Regions from separate parts of the Rhizobium sp. 57MFTsu3.2 genome, predicted to be linked through region 1. Evidence: riboswitches for the same ligand, from Rfam matches in the RefSeq annotation. Region 1 holds a riboswitch; the other holds the start of a gene.
The links. A riboswitch is a leader RNA that binds a small molecule or an ion and turns the genes downstream of it on or off. The one in region 1 is predicted to bind thiamine pyrophosphate.
Positions count from the first base shown of each region.

Region 2: another riboswitch for thiamine pyrophosphate. It lies ahead of thiC (phosphomethylpyrimidine synthase ThiC); the one in region 1 lies ahead of thiM (hydroxyethylthiazole kinase).

Region 1 covers NZ_JDWI01000027.1:81,469-89,450, forward strand. Annotated here, with positions in the region: gene AF71_RS23925 (extracellular solute-binding protein) at 162-1,472, shown strand; gene AF71_RS23930 (sugar ABC transporter permease) at 1,540-2,478, shown strand; gene AF71_RS23935 (carbohydrate ABC transporter permease) at 2,471-3,319, shown strand; gene AF71_RS23940 (3-oxoacyl-ACP reductase) at 3,332-4,096, opposite strand; gene thiD (bifunctional hydroxymethylpyrimidine kinase/phosphomethylpyrimidine kinase) at 4,093-4,914, opposite strand; gene thiE (thiamine phosphate synthase) at 4,911-5,546, opposite strand; gene thiM (hydroxyethylthiazole kinase) at 5,543-6,346, opposite strand; TPP riboswitch at 6,396-6,491, opposite strand; gene AF71_RS23960 (hypothetical protein) at 7,024-7,982, shown strand, end outside.
Region 2 covers NZ_JDWI01000024.1:67,878-75,859, forward strand. Annotated here, with positions in the region: gene AF71_RS22485 (oligopeptide/dipeptide ABC transporter ATP-binding protein) at 1-14, shown strand, start outside; gene AF71_RS22490 (four-carbon acid sugar kinase family protein) at 11-1,075, shown strand; gene AF71_RS22495 (FadR/GntR family transcriptional regulator) at 1,079-1,864, shown strand; TPP riboswitch at 1,912-2,023, shown strand; gene thiC (phosphomethylpyrimidine synthase ThiC) at 2,117-3,943, shown strand; gene thiO (glycine oxidase ThiO) at 3,945-4,919, shown strand; gene thiS (sulfur carrier protein ThiS) at 4,916-5,113, shown strand; gene AF71_RS22515 (thiazole synthase) at 5,116-5,889, shown strand; gene AF71_RS22520 (thiamine phosphate synthase) at 5,886-6,515, shown strand; gene AF71_RS22525 (glucoamylase family protein) at 6,632-7,957, shown strand; gene AF71_RS22530 (ABC transporter ATP-binding protein) at 7,958-7,982, opposite strand, start outside.

The DNA of each region.
Region 1 (7,982 bases):
CGGTATGCGAATTAAATAGCGCGCCAGCAGCCCCGTCTGTCAAGGCAAATCTACCGATTTCAACGAGGGGAGTTGACATTCGCCAAAACCTCCCGATGATTTAATCCGCATAAGGGAAAAATTGAAGAGGACGATTTTTGCCCTTGCTGGAGGAGAAAATCATGTTTGACCAAATGAAGGCGAAAGCCTTGCTTCGCAGCCGTTTCATCGCCCGCTCGGCGGCCACGGGACTGGCGATCCTGATTGCTGCGGGAAGTGCCGCGGCAGACACCACCGTAAAGTGGCTGCACCTTGAGCTCGATCCGAACTATGTCGCGATCTGGCGCAAGATTGCAGACAAATACCAGGCCGAACATCCCGGCGTGAAAATCGAAATGCAGTTCCTGGAAAACGAGGCTTTCAAGGCCAAGCTTCCGACCCTCTTGCAGTCGAGCGATGCGCCGGATTTCTTCTACAGCTGGGGCGGCGGCGTGCTGAAGCAGCAGCTGGCGACCGGGACGCTCATGGACCTGACGGCGGCGATGAACGCAAAGGACGGCGCCTGGGTGAAGAGCTACAACCCGGCCGCGATCAAGGGCCTGTCCTATGATGGCAAGATCGGCGCCGTGCCTTTCAAGATGGGCACCGTCTCCTTCTTCTACAACAAGGCGCTTTTCGCCAAGGCCGGTGTCGATGCCGCCAGCATCAAGTCCTGGGATGACTATCTCAATGCCGTGAAGAAGATCAAGGATGCCGGCATCGTCCCGATTGCGGGCGGCGGTGGCGAGAAATGGCCTCTCCATTTCTACTGGAGCTATCTGGTGATGCGCAACGGTGGCCAGAAGGTCTTCGACGCGGCCAAGACCGGTGAAGGGGAAGGTTTCAACGATCCGGCAATCATCAAGGCCGGAGAGCAGCTTGCCGAGCTCGGCAAACTGGAGCCGTTCCAGCCGGGCTATCTCGGCGCCACCTGGCCGCAGACGCTCGGCGTCTTCGGCGATGGCAAGGCAGCAATGATCCTGGCGTTTGAAAACACCGCGGCCAACCAACGCACGAATGCCGGTGACGGCAAGGGGCTCGATCCGGACAATATCGGCCGCTTTGCGTTTCCGGCCGTGACGGGCGGCGCAGGCGCGGTCACCGACACGCTTGGTGGATTGAATGGCTGGGCCGTGACGAAGAAGGCGCCGCCTGAAACGCTCGACTTCCTCGCCTATCTGACCAACGCCGAAAACGAGCGCGAGATGGCCAAGGCCGGCATGCTCATCCCGGTCGCCGTTGGTGCCGAGGACGGTGTGACCAATCCGCTGTTGCATCAGTCTGCCGAACAGTTGGCGCACTCGACCTGGCATCAGAACTTCTTCGATCAGGATCTCGGCCCCTCGGTCGGCCGTGTCGTCAACGATGTCTCCGTTGCCATAGTCTCCGGGCAGATGAGCCCTGCCGATGGAGCACAGCAGATCCAGGAAGCCTTCGAGCAGGATCAGCTCTGATCAAGACTATCGCGGCGCGGAGAAGCATCCGCGCCGCCCTCAATCTGAATGAGGAGGATCGGCTTTAATGACCACCATCAGCGCGACGAGCGTCATCCGTGCGCGCCCGACTTTAAGATCGTCGGCGCGCAGCAAGGATCCCAGCCTGGCGCGGCGCCTGCCTGTCCTGCTTCTGTTTCTGCCGCCAGCACTGCTGCTGTTCACGATCTTCGTCATCCTGCCGATGGGCGAGGCGGCCTGGTACAGTCTCTACAAGTGGGATGGCTACGGTCTGCCGACACAGTTTGTCGGCATGCGGAATTTCGAGGTCCTGTTCAAGAACAGCGCCTTCATAACAGCATTGAAAAACAATGCCCTGATCATCGTTGTTTCCATTCTGGTTCAGATTCCGCTCGCGATCTGGCTGGCGATGATGCTGGCGCACCGGATCGCCGGTGTGGTTCTCTTCCGCTTGATCTTCTTTCTGCCCTACGTCCTGGCGGAGGTGGCGGCAGGCCTCATCTGGCGCTTCGTCTATGACGGCGACTATGGCTTGTTTGCCTCGGCGGCCCACCTCATTGGCGTCGAGACACCCTATGTTCTGGCAGACAAGGACCTGGCAATCTATGCGGTGCTGGCTGTCGTCGTCTGGAAGTATTTCGGCTTCCACATGATGCTGTTCATCGCCGGGCTGCAGTCGCTCGACAAGAGCGTGCTGGAGGCTGCCGAAATCGATGGCGCGAGCGGCTGGCAACGGTTCCGCTACATCACGCTGCCGCTTCTCGGTTCGACGGTCCGCCTGTCCATCTTCTTTGCCGTCGTCGGCTCGCTGCAGCTCTTCGACCTCATCATGCCGCTGACCGGTGGCGGGCCGTTCAATGCGACGCAGACCATGGTCACCTTCCTGTTCAACTTCGGCGTCACGCGCATGCAGGTCGGCCTCGGCAGCGCCGTCGGCGTCGTCCTTTTCGTCATCTGCGTGACGCTGGCCTTCGGCTACAAACGGATATTCATGCGCAATGACTGACATGGCCTCATCTGCCCGGACCACGACCGGCACGAAGATCTATCTCTATGTTTCGCTGACGCTCATCGCGGCGATCGTGCTGGTTCCCCTGATGACGACGGCACTTGGCGGCTTCAAGGACCTCGGCGACCTCAGAACCAACCCCTTCGGGCTACCTGCCGCATGGCATCCGGAGAACTATACCGACATTCTCTTCGGAGACCGCTACTGGCGACAGATGATGAATTCGCTGATCATCGCCACCTTGACTGTCTGCCTGACGGTTTCGGTTTCCGCCATGGCTGCCTTCACCTTCGCGCATGTAAAGTTCTTCGGTGCCGGCTTCCTGCTCAATTACTTCCTGATCGGCCTGATGTTTCCGGCCGCGACCGCCATCCTTCCCTTGTTCATCCGGATCCGGGACCTGGGCCTGTTGAATTCCTACTGGGGTGTCGTCCTGCCGCAGGTCGCCTTTGGCCTCGGCATGAGCATTCTCTTGTTCAGGAACTATTTTCGCAACCTTCCGGAAGAATTGTTCCAGGCTGCCATCGTCGACGGCTGTGGCTACATCCGGTTTTTCTGGCACATCTCGCTGCCGCTCTCGCGGCCGATCATTGCAACGGTCAGCATCATCTCCTTTGTCGGCAGCTGGAACAGCTACATCCTGCCGCTGATCATGCTGAATTCGGAGACGATGTATCCCTGGCCGCTCGGCATCATGGTTTATCGCGGCGAGTTCGGCACTGCCTGGCAGCTGGTGCTCGCTTTCATCACGCTGACAATCATGCCAACGATCATCGTCTTCTTCCTGGCGCAGAAGCACATCATCGCCGGCTTGACCGCGGGTGCGGTCAAGTCCTGAGGTGGCTTTGCCTCAGCCGAAGACGAGCCCGCCGTCGACGATGAGGTTCTGCCCGGAAACGGCGCGTGCCCAGGGGCTTGCGAAAAACAGGACCGCATCAGCCATTTCCTCGGGCGTCGTCACTTGCCGGAGCGGGGTGTTTGCCGCAATCAGATCGAAGACCGCATCCGGTGTGGCGCTGCTCGCTTCGGTGGCGCGCAGCAAGCCGCCCGAGACCATGTTGACGGTAATGCCTGATGGGCCAAGCTCTGCGGCCGCCGTGCGGGTCAAGGACAGAAGCGCACCCTTGGCAGCCGTGTAGTCATGGTAGGGCACCACCGGGTTCTGGAAGAGATTGGTGCCGATCGTGATGATCCGCCCAAAACTGGCAGTGGCCATGACCGGGCGGGTGGCCTGGATCACGTTCAAAGCCCCTTTCACGGCGGTATCGAGCTGTGATGTCATTTCACCCCAGGTCAATTGGTCGAGCTTCGATCGGGCGTCTCCGTTGAAGCTGAAGTCGGTCAAGGCATTGTGCACGACTGTCGTCGGCGCACCGAGTGTATCCTTGACCTCGGCCACCATGCGCTTGACGGCCTCGCTGTCGCGGACATCCGCCTGGAAGGTTCGGGCACGATCACCCAATGACGCGGCAAGCGCCTCGGCCTCGATGCGGCTGTTGCGGTAGTTGATTGCGACCTTCGCGCCTTCGCGGGCAAAGGCAGCAGCAATGGCGGCGCCCAGGCCACGCCCGGCCCCGGTGATGATGACGGTCTGTTCGCTGATCGCCAATGTCATCTCGAATGTCCTTCTCTCAACTTCCAAAGCTCATGAAAATGCTGAACCGGCCCGTGCCCGGAACCGACAGAAAGCGTATCCGCCTGCGCGACGGCATGGGCGAGGTAGCTTTTCGCATCCGCCACTGCCTCGGGCAGCGTCGCCCCCTTCGCGAGCTCGGCGGCAAGCGCGCTCGATAGCGTACAGCCGGTGCCATGCGTGTTCGCCGTCGGTATCCGGAGCCCCTCGAACCAGCTCAACCCTGCGGCTGTCGCCAGGACATCCGGGCTCTCCTGGCTTGGCAGATGACCGCCCTTGACCAGCACCGCCTCCGGGCCAAGAGCACGCAGGCTTTGCGCCTGCTCAGCCATGTCCGCGCGGGTATCGGCCGTCGGTCCATGCAGGAGTGCTGCCGCTTCCGGAAGATTGGGAGTAAGCAGCGTCGCAAGCGGCAGCAGCCGTCGGGTGAGGACGTCGACCGCGGACACATCGAGGAGGCTAGCCCCGCCCTTGGCGACCATGACAGGATCAAGAACGACCGGAATGCCCTTGTGGGGTTCGATCGCATCGGCGACAGCGTTGGCGATTTCGGCATTGGCAATCATGCCGATCTTGATTGCATCAACACGGACATCGGCAAACACTGCCTTGATCTGGTCGGCGACGAAGGCAGCCGGAACCAGATGCACACCGCAAACGCCCTGTGTGTTTTGCGCCGTCAGCGCGGTCAGCACTGCCATGCCGTAGACACCGCGGGCAGAGAAGGCCTTCAGGTCCGCCTGGATTCCGGCGCCGCCGGAAGGATCGGACCCGGCAATGGAGAGAACGTTTCGGATCATCGGTGAACCTTTCTGATGTTTTCCGCGATCTCGCGAGCCGCCGCCTCAGGGTCACGCGTGCCGCATATCGCAGAGACGACGGCAAGACCGTCAGCCCCAGCAGCAAAGACATCCCCGACATGAGCCGCCTTCAGCCCGCCGATTGCGACTGCGGGAACGGGGCAGATGCGCACGAGGCGAGCAAGGCCAGCAAAACCGGTCGGCTCCTTGTGATCCGCCTTCGTCGATGTCGCAAAGACCGGGCCGATACCCGCGTAGTCGACGATTGCCGGATCGACCCCCGCGGCCAGCGCCTCGGTCTCAACGGAGAGGCCAAGGATCATATCGTCTCCAATCCGCGCGCGGGCAGTTCGCGCATCCATGTCCTCTTGCCCGATGTGCAGACCATCAGCACCAATTGCGACGGCAGCCTCCACGTCATCGTTGACGATGAGCAAGGCACCGGTGCCAGACAAAGCCGCCTTGAGCGCCCGACCTGTTTCGATCATCAGGGGTGTATCGGCATGCTTGTCGCGCAGCTGGACAACGCTCGCTCCGCCAGCAACAGCCGCCCGCGCGGTCTCCACCATGCCGAAGCCGGCACAAAGACCGGGATCGAGGACAAGATAAAGTGAAAGGTCGATGGTCCTCATGCGAAACGCACCCTTGCATGGCGATCGAGGAGCGGGGCGTCAAGCGCTGCAAGCGCATCGAGAAACGCCGGAGAAAACGAACCCGGGCCGTCCGCGCTGCTGGCTGCCATCTCACCGGCAACAGCAAAGGTCGTAAGCGCTGCAACCGTTGCCTCGAACGGCGCGGCAGGCCGGATCGCCGTGAATGCTCCGACGAGGCAGGTCAGTGCGCAGCCGAGCGCGGTCACCTTGGGCATCAAGGCCGACCCGCCTTCAATCCAGGCAGCTCGTTCACCGTCGGTGACGAAATCGACGACGCCGGTTACCGCGACCGTCGCACCGTGTGTCCTCGCAAGCAGCCTGGCGGATTCCTCTGCCTGTTCGACCCCGTCACGACTGTCCACCCCCTGGCCCCGACTTTCGCCACCGGCAAGGGCAATGATCTCGGAGGCGTTGCCACGAATGATGGTTGGACCGAGTTCCAGCAGCCGATCAACGGCCGCCCGGCGGAATAAGGTGGCATAATGGGCAACCGGATCGAGAACCCATGGCTTGCCGGACTGGCTGGCGGCGAGGGCTGCCGCCTCCATGCCGCGCAACCAGGATGACGACAGTGTGCCGATGTTGATTGTCAGTGCGCCTGCGATCGCCGCAAACTCGCCAGCCTCTTCTTCCGCATGCACCATGGCGGGAGACGCGCCGGCGGCCAGAAGCACATTGGCTGCGATGTTCATGGCAACGAAGTTGGTGATGCAGTGCACGAGCGGCGGTTGCGCGCGCAGTTCGCTCAGCAGTATTCCCGGTAAGGTCTGATCTTGCATGGTGCGCCTTTCGATCGGGGAGAAAGGCGCGGGGACTGACGCAGGAGGCGAAACGTCCCGAGCGACTCCCTCCGCCGGCATTATCCGGTTCAGGTTCAAAGGGTCCTTCTCAGCCCATCTTTCGAGGGCGCCCCTGTCTCTCACTGCCTTCTTCTCGCAGAGAAGCGCTGGCCTGTCATCCATAAAATGACATCGCCAGGTGAACCCGGCCATGCCAGGAAAGGCCCCGAAGGAGGCGCGGCGCCTGCCGGCCTTCTGGCGGTTGCATCACTCATCTGATAGCGCGCCATAATACAGCTGACGGAAGGACTTGGATTCCCCCTGCAAACGTTTCACTTCTGGATTGCGGTGAGCAACCTTTTACCGATTCCGGCGCCGCTTTTCTCTGTCCGAACCATGGCACTTTCCAAATGTTCGGCGGTTAATAGCCGGCAGTTGTAAGCATGGTTAGATGGCAGCCGACACAGCGATCGTGTTGCATTTACTTATTTTTGTTTACTTTCCAGGAATTGTGTCAAATGGCATACTCCCGCTCGCTGGGTAAAGGCGAGTTCCATGGGCGTCCGACGATTTTCGGTTCTGACCTACTCGACTGCTTGATTACACGCGGCCAATAGGCCGGCAAGACAATGCCGATACAATCGTCCAACTCGGTTGGCGACCGAAGGGAGGTCTTGATGCGAACACTTCATGCTGCAGTATTTGTACCGCTTCCTGCCGTGTGTGTTCTCCTATCTGCTACCATAACAATAATCTCGCCCGCACCTGCCCTGGCCCTGTTCGTCTGCGCAAACACCACAGGCTCGGGAGACGGGGCGGCTGCCGGTGGTGTCAATGACGTCGCCTGCGGAACCAATGCGACAGCGGCAGGCGCCGCGGGAGCAAACTCCGCTTTCGGTGCGGGAAGCAAGGCGACAGGCGGAGCCGCCACTGCCCTCGGCACAACGACGAATGCGTCCGGTGCGGCATCGGTGGCAGTTGGTCAAAATTCTCAGGCGACGGACAGGGGCGCGGTCGCCGTTGGTTTGGCCAGCAACGCCTCCGGATTCAACAGCACAGCCATCGGGGAAAATAGCAGAGCTGCCGGCCCTGGCGCGACTGCCCTGGGGGTCGACAGCAATGCGCAGAGTGTGGACAGCACGGCCGTTGGTGCTCGAAGCCTGACGACGGGTGCCGGTGCGGTTGCCATTGGGGTCGACAGTCGGGGCACCAGTGTTGATACTTTGGCTGCTGGCGTCAGAAGCCTTGCCAGTGCTGGCGGCGCAGTCGCGCTCGGAGGTGACAGCAGTGCAAGTGGCGGCAATAGCACTGCGGTTGGTAATAGGAGTTCGTCCTCCGGCAATCAGGCAACAGCGATTGGATTTAACAGCAGTGCCCGGGGCCTAAATAGTCTTGCCCTGGGGACCGGCTCAGTGTCATCAGGGCAGAATTCAGTGGCGCTCGGAGCTGGTTCGTCGGATGGCGGTATCGCCAATGTCGTCTCCGTCGGGGCGCCGGCCGCCGAGCGAAAGATCGTCAACGTCGCGCCCGGCACGATTTCGGCGACCTCGACGGATGCGATCAATGGCTCCCAGCTGGACGCCACCAATCAGAATGTCGCCCAGAACACGAACGAACTTGCCGATCACGAGACGCG
Region 2 (7,982 bases), on a different contig from region 1:
GACAGACTGCATGACGCTGAAGGTCGCGATCATCGCTGACGATTTGACCGGCGCGCTCGACACGGGAACCCCCTTTGTCGACGCCGGACTTTCCGTCGCTGTCGCGATCGACGTCAGTGCCATATCGGAAACGCTTGCGACCGGTTGCGAGGTCGTGGTGGTCAACACGGCTTCGAGAGCTCTCCCGGAGGAGGAAGCGGCAGGAAGGGTCAGCGCTGCGGCGAAGGCCCTTCTTGCCGCCTCGCCTCAAATCGTTCTGAAAAAGATCGACTCCCGGCTCAAGGGGAACGTTGCAGCGGAAAGCGTAGCTTTGGCTACCGTCTTCGGTCACGAGACAATCGTGGTGGCGCCGGCCATTCCCGATCAGGACCGTTTGACCCACAACGGTCACGTCGTCGGTCGTGGTGTCGACAAGCCGCTGCCGATTGCCGAGCTTTTCGATGCAAGTGGTGGAACCGAAGTGCTGGTCCGCGATGCCGAAACGGACAGCGATCTCGACCAAGTGGTTGAGGCACGCGATTGGAAGAGGGCCCTTGCTGTCGGCGCCCGCGGTATCGGAGCTGCACTTGCCCGCAAGATCGGACAGTCGAACAGGACAAGCAACGCTTTTGCCGCATCGAGCCGGACCGTCTTTGCCTTCGGCTCCCGCGACCCGATCACAACAGCACAAATGGCCAGGCTGGAGGGTACCGGCTGCCTCGCCGCTGCCATCGATGCATCCATGGGAGCAGTGCCTTCCGACGCACAAGTTGGCTTGCCGTTACTCGTCCGCTGTACTGGCGAAATCAGCGGCGAAGCCGTGGCAGTTGCCGACCGCTTCGCAAAAGGCGTAAAATCCATCATAGAGATGACGCGCCCGGACATGCTGATGGTCGGCGGTGGCGATACGGCACTGGCAGTTTTTCGCGAGCTCGGCATTCGGGTTCTGAGGCCGCAGGGCGAAATCGAGGCGGGTATTCCGTGGTTCGACGTCGTAACGGCAGACGGCCTGCGTCTGCGCTGCGCGGTGAAGTCCGGGGGCTTCGGTAATTCGGATAGTTTGGTAAGACTGATCGCGCAGAATCAGGCGGCATAGGACATGCCGACGGGGAGAGTGAAGGTGGACGAAGCAAACGGTGTACCGGCGAATGCGCAAGCGGCGCCTGCGGCAAAGCCGGAGCGCGGCAAGGCCGTCAAGCTGGTCGATCGCGTCTTCGACCAGTTGCAGGAGCGTATCCGCTCGGGAAACTATCCGCCGGATTCGCGGCTTCCCGGTGAGCATGAGCTTGCATCGATGCTCGGCGTGTCGCGTCCGATCGTGCGCGACGCCTTGGCACGGTTGCGCGATCAAGGCATCGTCTATGCCCGTCAGGGAGCCGGCACCTTCGTCAGCGCCCACGGTTCGCCGACGACGCAGCTTTCCTATTCGCCGGTCAAGACGATCGCCGATATCCAGCGCTGCTACGAGTTTCGACTGACGATCGAGCCTGCCGCCGCCTACTTTGCTGCCAAGCGCCGTGACGAAGCGGCGATCCAGAGGATTGCCGCAGCGCTCGCCGATCTGCGCGAGGCGACCAGCCACCAGCTCCATCGCACCGACGCCGACTTCACCTTCCATCGGGCCGTCACCGAAGCCGCCAACAACCACTATTACACAGCCTCGATCGATGCCCTGAAGGCCCACATCGCCGTCGGCATGCACCTTCACGGCCTATCGCTGCTTGGTCCGCGTCAGGGCCTCGAGCAGGTCTACGAGGAGCACAACAAGATCTACCTCGCCATCGTCGAAGGACGTGCGGAAGACGCGCGGGCTTTGATGAAGGCGCATCTTGAGGGTTCGCAGAGCCGCCTCTTCGAAGGCCGCGCTCTGGACCTTTCCATGTAGTTGCGGCAGTCGGCTTGACAGCTTTGCTGCTCTGGCTCTAACCTTTTGACATTCACCAGGGGGGTCCCGGCAAGGGGCTGAGATACTGCTATCGTGCGCAGTGACCCGTTGAACCTGATCCAGTTCATACTGGCGTAGGGACGGTGCAAGCGCTCGAAAGCATTGGATTCACGCGTGGAATCCGTGCCGGCGTCTTTTCATCATTCCGGCTGAGGACTGGGTCTCCAAACTTAAAACTTGGAGCCTCAAACCATGAATATTGCCGCAAAGACCATCACCCCGACCGTTACAACAGGCCCCCTACCGGCCTCTCGGAAAATCTACATCCCTGGGGACATTCACCCCGATGTCCGCGTGCCGATGCGCGAAATCAGCGTCCACCCGACATCGGGCGAGCCACCGGTCACGGTCTATGATTCCTCCGGCATCTATACGGTCGAAGGCGCTGACATCAGCATCGAGCAGGGGCTTCCGGAACTGCGCCGCAGCTGGGTGCTCGCGCGCGGCGACGTCGAAGCCTATCGGGGTCGCCAGGTGCGCCCCGAGGATAACGGCTTTGCCAGCGGCGAGCGGCTGACGCCGGAATTTCCCGCCAAGCGCCAACCGCTCCGCGCCAAGGACGGCAAGGCCGTGACCCAGCTCGCCTATGCGCGCGCCGGTATCATCACGCCCGAGATGGAGTTCATCGCCATCCGCGAAAATCTCGGCCGCAAGGCTAAGGCCGAGGCAATTGTGCGCGACGGTGAGAGCTTCGGCGCCCATATTCCCGATCACGTCACCCCGGAATTCGTCCGACAGGAAGTCGCCGTCGGCCGCGCCATCATCCCCGCCAACATCAACCACCCGGAAGCCGAGCCGATGATCATCGGCCGGAACTTCCTGGTGAAGATCAACGCCAATATCGGCAACTCCGCCGTCACCTCCTCGATGGCCGAAGAGGTCGAGAAGATGGTCTGGGCCGCGCGCTGGGGCGCCGACACCGTGATGGATCTCTCCACCGGCCGCAACATCCACAACATCCGCGAATGGATCATCCGCAACTCGCCGCTGCCGATCGGCACCGTGCCGCTCTATCAGGCGCTGGAGAAGGTCGAGGGTATCGCCGAGAACCTGACCTGGAAGGTCTATCGCGATACGCTCATCGAGCAGGCGGAGCAGGGCGTCGACTATTTCACGATCCATGCCGGCGTGCGGCTTCACTACATCCCACTTACGGTCAACCGCGTCACCGGCATCGTTTCACGCGGCGGCTCTATCATGGCCAAGTGGTGTCTTCATCACCATCGCGAAAGCTTCCTTTACGAGCATTTCGAGGAGATCTGCGACATCTGCCGCGCCTATGACGTCTCCTTCTCGCTCGGCGACGGCCTGCGTCCGGGTTCGATTGCCGACGCCAACGACGCCGCACAATTCGCCGAGCTGGAGACCCTCGGCGAACTGACGAAGATCGCCTGGGCCAAGGACTGCCAAGTCATGATCGAGGGCCCGGGCCATGTCCCGATGCACAAAATCAAGGAAAACATGGACAAGCAGCTCGCCGTCTGCGGCGAGGCGCCTTTCTACACGCTGGGACCACTGACGACAGATATCGCCCCGGGCTATGACCACATCACTTCGGGCATCGGTGCTGCGATGATTGGCTGGTTCGGTACGGCGATGCTTTGCTACGTCACCCCGAAGGAGCATCTGGGTCTCCCCGACCGCAACGACGTGAAGACCGGCGTCATCACCTACAAGATCGCCGCCCACGCTGCCGATCTCGCCAAGGGTCACCCGGCAGCTCAATCGCGCGATGATGCGCTGTCGCGCGCCCGCTTCGAATTCCGATGGGAGGATCAATTCAACCTGTCGCTCGATCCGGAGACGGCCCGCAGCTTCCACGACGAGACGCTGCCGAAGGAAGCGCACAAGGTGGCGCACTTCTGCTCCATGTGTGGCCCGAAGTTCTGCTCGATGCGGATTTCGCACGACATCCGCGCTGAAGCGCAGAAAGAAGGGCTCGACGCCATGGCGGCGAAATACCGCGAGGGTGGCGATCTCTATATGCCGATCGATACCATCCAAGAGTCGCGTGACTGAGATGCATGTCCTCGTCAAAGGGGCCGGCGTTGCCGGCCTCACGGTCGCGCACGAACTCACTCTTCGAAGTGCTGACGTCACCGTTATGGATCCGAATCCAGATTTCGGCCAGGCAGCATCATGGCTCGCGGGCGGCATGCTGGCACCGTGGTGTGAGCGTGAAGGCGCGGACGAAGCCGTCTTGCTGAGTGGCTGCGGTGCCATCGATCGGTGGGACATGATGCTGCCCGGCGAGGTACACCGAAACGGCACGCTGGTCGTTGCCCCCGCGCGCGATCAGGGTGAACTCGATCGCTTTGCCAGCCGCACCAGCGGCCATGAATGGCTGGGCGAGGAGCAGATCGGCCCATTGGAGCCGGCTCTCGCAGGCCGCTTCAGGCGTGCTCTGTTCTTCCCGCTGGAAGGACATCTCGATCCGAGACGAGTGCTGGGTCTGCTGCGAGAAAAGCTCGCCGCTCGACATGTTGCATTCATCGACCAAGTGGCCGAGACCACCGGCTACGACGACATCGTCGATTGCACGGGCGCAGCACGCATTGGGCAAACGAGTGGGCTTCGCGGCGTGCGCGGCGAAATGCTCTATCTACACACGCCCGAGGTCGACCTCGCCAGACCCGTTCGCCTGCTGCATCCGCGCTTCCCCGTCTATATCGTTCCGCGTGGAAATGGCCTGTTCATGGTGGGCGCCACCATGATCGAGACCGAGTTCGCCGGTCCCATCTCGGCGCGTTCGATGATGGAACTGCTGAACGCCGCCTACGCTGTGCATCCCGCCTTTGCGGACGCTACCGTTATCGAAACCGGCGCGGGCATCCGGCCGGCATTCGCCGACAATTTTCCACGCGTGACCCGCGAGGCCGAGGCGGTCGTGCTCAACGGCCTCTATCGCCACGGCTTCCTGCTGGCGCCTACCATGGCGCAGGAAGCTGTGGACCTTGTCTTCTCCAGAACCGAACCAGGAGGAAATTGCCGATGAAACTGATCGTCAACGGCGAGTATCACGACCTCGCTGCGCCAACCTTGTCCGAACTGCTGACGCTGATGGAATACGAAGGCGACTGGCTGGCGACCGCCGTCAACGGCGAAATCGTCCACCGTGAGGACCGCGCCGACCACGCGCTCAACGACAACGACCGGATCGAAATCCTGTCGCCGATGCAGGGAGGCTGACCATGCTGACGCTCTACGACACCGTAGTCTCCTCCCGCCTGCTTCTCGGCACCGCACGGTATCCTTCACCTGCGACCCTCGCGGAGGCCGTCAAGCGATCGGGAACGGAGATCGTCACCGTCTCGCTCCGCCGCGAGACCGCGGGCGGACGGAGCGGCAGTGCCTTCTTCGAGATGATACGGGCATTCGGCGTTCGAGTTCTGCCGAACACCGCGGGCTGCCATGGCGTCTCCGAGGCCGTGCTGACAGCCAAGATGGCGCGCGAGCTCTTCGGCACCAGTTGGATCAAGCTGGAGGTGATCGGCAATCACGATACGCTTCAGCCTGATGTTTTCGGCTTGGTGGAAGCCGCCCGCATCCTTTCCGCCGAGGGCTTTGAGGTCTTTCCCTACACGACCGACGACCTCGTGGTGGCCGAGAAGCTGCTCGAAGCGGGTTGTCGGGTATTGATGCCATGGTGCGCCCCGATCGGCAGTGCGGCGGGACCGCTCAACCTCTCGGCGTTGCGTTCGATGCGCGCACATTTCCCCGACATTCCGCTCATCGTTGATGCCGGGATCGGGCGGCCATCACATGCGGCGACCGTCATGGAGCTCGGCTTCGATGCCGTCCTCCTGAACACCGCCGTCGCCGGTGCCGGCAACCCGGCTACCATGGCGGGCGCGTTTGCCAAGGCGATCGAGTCCGGCCGCGAGGCTTTCGGTGCGGGCATGCTCGAACCGCGCGATGTCGCGGTTCCCTCGACACCCATCATCGGAAAGGCCGTATTTGCATGATGCTAGATCCCTTCTATCTCATCGTCGATAGCGCCGAATGGATCGCACGGCTGGTGCCGCTCGGCGTCAAGCTCGTGCAGCTCAGGATCAAGGATAAAGAGACGGCCGAGCTGCGCACCGAAATCCGAACCGCGAAGGCGATTTGCGCTAAGCATGGCTGTCAGCTCATCATCAACGACTACTGGCAGCTCGCCGTCGAAGAAGGATGCGATTTCGTCCACCTCGGTCAGGAGGATCTGGAAGCGGCCGATCTCGGCGCCATTCGTGTCGCCGGCCTGAAGCTTGGGCTGTCCACCCACGACGATGCGGAACTTGAGACGGCGCTAGCGGCAAAGCCGGACTACATCGCGCTCGGTCCGATCTATCCGACCATTCTCAAGCAGATGAAATGGTCGCCGCAAGGACCGGAACGCCTGCGCCTATGGAAGTCGCGCCTCGGCGACCTGCCGCTCGTCGCCATCGGCGGGTTGAACGTCGATCGAATCGAGGGCGTTTTTTCTCAGGGCGCCGACAGCGCTGCCGTCGTGACCGATATTACCCTGAACCCCGATCCGGAGACACGAACGCGGCAGTGGCTTGCTGTCACCGCACCTTGGCGAAGTGTGGAAATGCCATTGGGTCGGTAGCAGAATAGAACGGTCGATGGATCGTTCTGTCGCAACACCTTCAAAAATGATTGATTTGCGGATCGTGCTTCACCATGTTGAACCGGGGACTGGACAACAAGTTGGGCTTGGCACGTATGTTACAACGGACCGAGGAAACGGATGCCGCGCTGATCGACAGGCTTCAGCAAGGCGCATTCAATTATTTCCCGAAGCACTACAATCCCGAAAACGGGCTGGTCGCGGACACCTCCATCGCGGGCGTTCCCTGCAGCATCGCCGCGGTCGGCTTTTCCCTGTCGTCCTATCCCGTCGCAGTCGAGCGCGGCTGGATGCAGCGTTCCGACGCGATCGAATACACGCTGAAGACGCTATGCTTCTTTGCCAACGGCCACCAAGGTCGTGAGCGGCACGCGATCGGCTATCGCGGTTTCTTCTATCATTTCCTGCACATGGACACCGGCCACCGCGCCTGGAACAGCGAGTTGTCGACGATCGACACCACGCTTCTCGTCGCAGGCATGTTGACCGCGGCGGCCTATTTCGACCGCAACACCGAAGACGAGACGGAGATTCGCAGGCTCGCGAGTTTGGTCTACGAGAGAATCGACTGGCACTGGGCGCTGAACAAGGGCCAGACCGTCTGCATGGGCTGGAAGCCGGGCAGCGGCTTCCTGCGTTGGCGCTGGCAGGGCTACGACGAAGCGATCCTGCTTTATACGCTGGCCCTCGCTTCCCCGACGCATCCGATTCCGGCGTCGAGCTACGATGCCTTTACCGCGAGCTATTCGTGGATGCTGTTCGGCGACCAACCTTACGTCTATGCCGGCCCGCTCTTCATTCACTTCTTCTCGCATGCCTGGATCGATTTCCGTGGAATCCAGGACAAGGCGATGGCCGAACGAAACTGGGATTATTTCCGCAACACGCAGATATCGATCGCCGTGCAGCGGGACTACGCCGAGCGCAATCCCGGCCACTTCGTCGGCTACAACAAGGACATCTGGGGACTGTCCGCTTCGGATGGTCCGCCTCCGACCCGCAACATGCGCGGCGGTCGCCATCCGCGCGTGCTCGGCTATGCCGCGCGTGGCGCACCGCTCGGGCCCGATGATGGCACAATCGCACCGTGGGCAGCGCTTGCATCGCTCCCATATGACCGCCAGGCCTCGCTCGATGGCCTTCGCGCCCTGATGTCCACCTATCCGAACCTGCTCTACGAGGATCGCTTCCCCGGTGGATTCAACCCGACTGTCAAGACCAAGCGACTTGAAGGCTGGGTCGACGATCGCTGCGTCGGCATCGACCAAGGCCTACTGGTCATGACGATCGAGAATGACCGCTCGGACTTCATTTGGGGTCTGATGCGACGCTCACCGGTCATCAGGCGCGGTCTCGAGCTAGCGGGATTTAGCGGCGGCTGGTTGTCGGAAGACGAGAACTCTGAACGTAAGATCGCCTGATTAGCGGCTTCCGAGAACATGCGCC